Regions from separate parts of the Alkalibacillus sp. S2W genome, predicted to be linked through region 2. Evidence: a T-box and tRNA genes for the amino acid it is inferred to sense, from the RefSeq annotation. Region 2 holds a T-box; the other holds one or more tRNA genes.
What was found. A T-box is a leader RNA that pairs with one kind of tRNA and senses whether it is charged. The one in region 2 lies ahead of thrS (threonine--tRNA ligase), so its partner is inferred to be a tRNA-Thr.

Region 1: it has a tRNA-Thr gene. The T-box ahead of thrS (threonine--tRNA ligase) is inferred to sense a tRNA for this amino acid. The anticodon was not compared.

Annotation. Positions count from the first base shown of each region.
Region 1 covers NZ_CP177234.1:183,615-186,078, forward strand. The annotation lists rRNA gene ACKXGF_RS01045 (23S ribosomal RNA) at 1-376, shown strand, start outside; rRNA gene rrf (5S ribosomal RNA) at 469-584, shown strand; tRNA gene ACKXGF_RS01055 (tRNA-Asn) at 662-736, shown strand; tRNA gene ACKXGF_RS01060 (tRNA-Thr) at 755-830, shown strand; gene sph (sphingomyelin phosphodiesterase) at 951-1,928, opposite strand; gene ACKXGF_RS01070 (ABC transporter ATP-binding protein) at 1,931-2,464, opposite strand, start outside.
Region 2 covers NZ_CP177234.1:1,887,702-1,890,165, reverse strand. The annotation lists gene dnaI (primosomal protein DnaI) at 1-146, shown strand, start outside; gene ytxC (sporulation protein YtxC) at 228-1,022, shown strand; T-box leader at 1,086-1,311, shown strand; gene thrS (threonine--tRNA ligase) at 1,383-2,464, shown strand, end outside.

The DNA.
Region 1 (2,464 bases), 1.1 Mb from region 2:
GGCTGTAGTCGGTCCCAAGGGTTGGGCTGTTCGCCCATTAAAGCGGTACGCGAGCTGGGTTCAGAACGTCGTGAGACAGTTCGGTCCCTATCTGTCGTGGGCGTTGGAAATTTGAGAGGAGCTGTCCTTAGTACGAGAGGACCGGGATGGACACACCGCTGGTGTACCAGTTGTTCCACCAGGAGCACTGCTGGGTAGCTACGTGTGGTCGGGATAAGTGCTGAAAGCATCTAAGCATGAAGCCCCCCTCAAGATGAGATTTCCCATTGCCTCGAGCAAGTAAGATCCCTCAGAGACGATGAGGTTGATAGGTCCGAGGTGGAAGCGTGGTGACACGTGGAGCTGACGGATACTAATCGATCGAGGACTTAACTAACGGTTAAGACGCCTGGTCGACGTTGCGCGGTATCATCGATCTTATCTAGTTTTGAAGGTACTTCACCTTCAATGTCATACAAAGAAATGAAGTCCGGTGGTTATGGCAGAGAGGTCACACCTGTTCCCATGCCGAACACAGCAGTTAAGCTCTCTAGCGCCGATGGTAGTTGGGGTTCTTCCCCTGCGAGAGTAGGACGCCGCCGGGCAACTTATTTTTCTTATTAGTTGCAAATAAGATTATGTTTGTTATAATGACAATTAGCTTAATAATACTTCATTATATTCCAGCGTAGCTCAGAGGTAGAGCAATCGGCTGTTAACCGATTGGTCGCAGGTTCGAATCCTGCCGCTGGAGCCATTTTTTTGTTTTCTATGCGCTTCCATAGCTCAGCCGGTAGAGCACTTCCATGGTAAGGAAGGGGTCAGCGGTTCGAGTCCGCTTGGAAGCTCCAATCCAATATAGATATGTAAACTTATGAGGGCACTTAATCGGTGTTCTTTTTTTGTATTGGTTTCATTATAGTAGAGAAAAAAGTCAACCTATTAATTTGAATAGGCTGACTTTAAAACTTTTAATTATTTTGAATTGAACCGAAGACTGGATAATGATCAGAGTAATCATTATATTCATAAGTTGTTCCCCAAGAAGACACAGACCATAATGGTGACTTAATATTTTTAGCTTCTACAGTTAAAGAGTTCGGTTGTGCATGATTATTTGACGTGAATATATAATCCAGAAATTGTGAGTCTAATTCAGGATAATTATATTCAGCAATCGAATTACTTTCTGGGTCCCATGTGGCATCAAACCCTGTGTACGTCGGTTCTTTTACATTTAATTGATTGATCATTGAATTGTATTCTTCAGAGCTTTTCTTGACGTTTAAGTCTCCACTAATAATAAGCATTTCTGATTCAGGAATATTTTTAGATTCGATAAAGTCTTTTATTTCTTGCATTTGAGCCGTTCTTACTTCTTCTGGCTCACCCTCCGAACAATTAGAATCAGTAGATTGAAGATGTGTTCCAATCACATGATAAGGGTCTTCATTTTTTAGAATTTTTGTGTAAACAAATCCTTTATTACTTAAGCTTTCCGGTCCGCATGCATCATCAAAAACATGCTGTATCTTTTCTTCAATGGGCCACTTACTTAAGACTGATACACCACCACTTTCTGGTGTGATATAAGAGTAGCTACCACGTGTTTCATCCCAGTTGTTTGTCGTGCTACCTAATATGGGTGTTTGATAAGGGTACTGGTTACTTAATTGGTTTAATAATTGGTCTGAAGCATTATTATCAAACAATTCGTTGAGTACCACTATGTCTTGATTCTTCATAAATTCCGCTTCACTTATCAAGTTAGCTCGTTGGTCTTGGCCCCAATTAGGCTCTACGGTGCTAGACATTAAATAAACATTATATGCAACAATGTCTAGGTTCGTATCATACGAATTCTGATTAGTTGTTTCTGCTGTGAGTAGAGTACTGTTAAATAATAAGCTCATAGCTAAAATGATCATCGTCATTTTAAACAATTTCATGTTTATACCTCCTTATGGATGAAATGGGGAGTTTCAGGGAAACTGATTGTAATGGAATCGTTACGCTTATACTCTCCCAAGCCATGTGCATTAAAATCGTCAACAATTATCTCAGTATCCTTGATTAATACGAAATAACGTGTGAAATTGCCGTTATATATAATTCGATTAACGACCCCTTCAAAGTCACCATTTGGGTTGATCTTAATTTTTTCAGGACGAATGACTGCTTTTAATTGTTGGTCATGATCTATGTTATTCGGATGCACTATTCGGAATTGGAAAGAAGGGGTAACGAAATAGGATTGTTCATTTTCGATTGTAATCTTTCCTTCCAAAATATTAGCGTGACCGACAAAGTTGGCAACAAATTCATTGCTTGGTTCATTATAGATATTATCTGGTCGATCGAGTTGTTGCGCGGTTCCATCTTTCAAGACGATGACACGATCTGAAATACTCAATGCTTCTTCCTGATCATGAGTGACGAAAATAATCGTTAAGTTTAATTCATCTTTTAACCGCCGAATTTCTTC
Region 2 (2,464 bases):
ACTATGATTTAAAAGAATTGGAATTAATGTTTTCCAAAGTAGGCAAGTCTGATCTTGAAGAAGTTAAGGCAGCACGTATTATGGAGCGAATCCGCCAAGTCAGTGAACCTGTAGAAGTAACAGGAGATAATCACCGCGACCTATAAACAATTAGGTCGCTTTTTCATGTTTTGCCCTTTCATTTCATAAGCTTTAATATCGAATTGTTTATGAAAGAGGGATGTGTAATGAAAGAATGGACATTAATGTTTAACTCTTCATCAGATGTTAATGCTTGGCTCGAACGATCTGAGAAGCGGTCGGAATTTTTAAGTCATGAGACCCATCAACCATTTCTTGTTCGGGTGATTGCCACAGAAAGTGTGAATTGGACAAGCTGGCTCGAATTCATCTTCACTTTTGTGCAAGAGGTTTATGTTCCGAGGTATTCAAAACATGTATTACAAGATGTGTATTGTTTATCTGAGGAAGAAGCTGAGCAAGTGTTACCTTTTGTAGGGCCATTAGCTGAAAATGTTAAAGGTCTTCATAGTCAACTATCAGAATCTCTTTATGAACGTCTCGTACGCTATGTTGGTTGTCATTCACCACGGAATCTCGATATGGCTTTGTTATATGAGCATTTATTTATTGATTTTTCGGATTGGGATGAAGTGGTTGGTTATGCGATTGATGAATGGCAATATGAGTTGTTTTTCCAAGAAAGAATGCATCAGCTCAGACAGTTTATTCAATTTAAAGAACCACAAATTAAGCGAGTGGATGTTTATGATGGAAAAGAATTAATGTTTTATGATCAGGCTGGATATTCGTTAACACCACCTGCTCAACCTCAAATGATGGATGGAATGATGGTGTCACCACTTACTCAAGCTTTACTAAATTTAATTCCAGAAAAGGCGAACATTTACACAGACAGTGGTGGAACGCACGAACTTTTTCAAGTCATGAACGTATTTGAAGAACGCGTTGAGTTGTGTCCTTTGGATGATTTTCCTCATAAAATGAATTTAACGAGTTAAGTTATGTTAGCTAAGTATTGATTTTTGTCCTAATCATCGTTATAATACGTACATAATAATAAACGTTATGCTTAGAAGAGGATTATAATAATTTAACACAGCTTTACAGAGAAGAAAGTCGAGGCTGAAAACTTTCGAGTATGCTAAATTATTTACCACCTCGGAGCATTTATTGTGAACAGATTCGTATTCTTATTAGCAATGAACGTCTCACCAGCGATAATGGTGTCTTGAGCGCTGTTAAAGCAGAATCAGGGTGGAACCACGGGTATACACACTCGTCCCTTTTATGGTATAGGGACGAGTGTTTTTTTATGGATTTAAACATGCTAGATATTATGGTGAAAGGTGGATGATGACATGAGTGACATGATTCAGATTACATTCCCAGATGGTAATACAAAGGAATTTCCGAAGGGCACAACTACTGAAGACATTGCAGGCTCAATTAGTTCAGGACTTAAAAAACAAGCATTAGCAGGCAAGTTTAACGGAACAATGGTTGATTTACGTCAGCCATTAGAAGAAGACGGCGAGCTTCAAATTGCGACTTACCGTGATGAAGATGGCTTGGAGGTATTGCGTCATTCGACTGCCCACTTAATGGCACAAGCGATCAAACGTTTATATGGCAACGTTAAATTAGGTGTTGGTCCAGTAATCGAGAACGGCTTCTATTACGATATCGATATGGACGAAACGATTTCACCAGAGGACCTACCTAAGATCGAAAAAGAAATGAAGAAAATCGTTGATGAAGCTTTAGAAATTCGCCGTGTTGATTTATCACGTGAAGAAGCTAAGCAACGTTATCGCGATTTAGGTGATGACTTAAAACTAGAATTAATTGATGATATTCCAGAAGGTGAACAAGTATCTATTTATGAACAAGGTGATTTCTTTGACCTTTGTCGTGGTGTTCACGTACCTCACACGGGTAAAATTAAAGTATTTAAATTATTATCTATTTCAGGTGCTTATTGGCGTGGTGACAGTGATAATAAGATGTTACAACGTATCTATGGAACAGCGTTTGAGAAGCAAAGTGAGTTAGATGAATATTTACGTTTACTAGAAGAAGCGAAAGAACGTGATCATCGTAAATTAGGCAAAGAACTAGACCTTTTCACTGTCTCTCAAAAAGTTGGACAAGGTTTACCATTATGGTTACCAAAAGGTGCAACGATTCGTCGTACGATTGAACGTTATATTGTTGATTTAGAAGAACGTTTAGGTTATGACCATGTGTATACGCCAGTGTTAGGAAGTGTAGATTTATATAAAACAAGTGGTCATTGGGATCACTACCAGGATGACATGTTCCCAACGATGGAAATGGACAATGAAGACCTCGTTCTTAGACCAATGAACTGTCCGCATCATATGATGGTTTATAAGAATCAACTTTATAGTTATCGTCATTTACCTGTTCGGATAGCTGA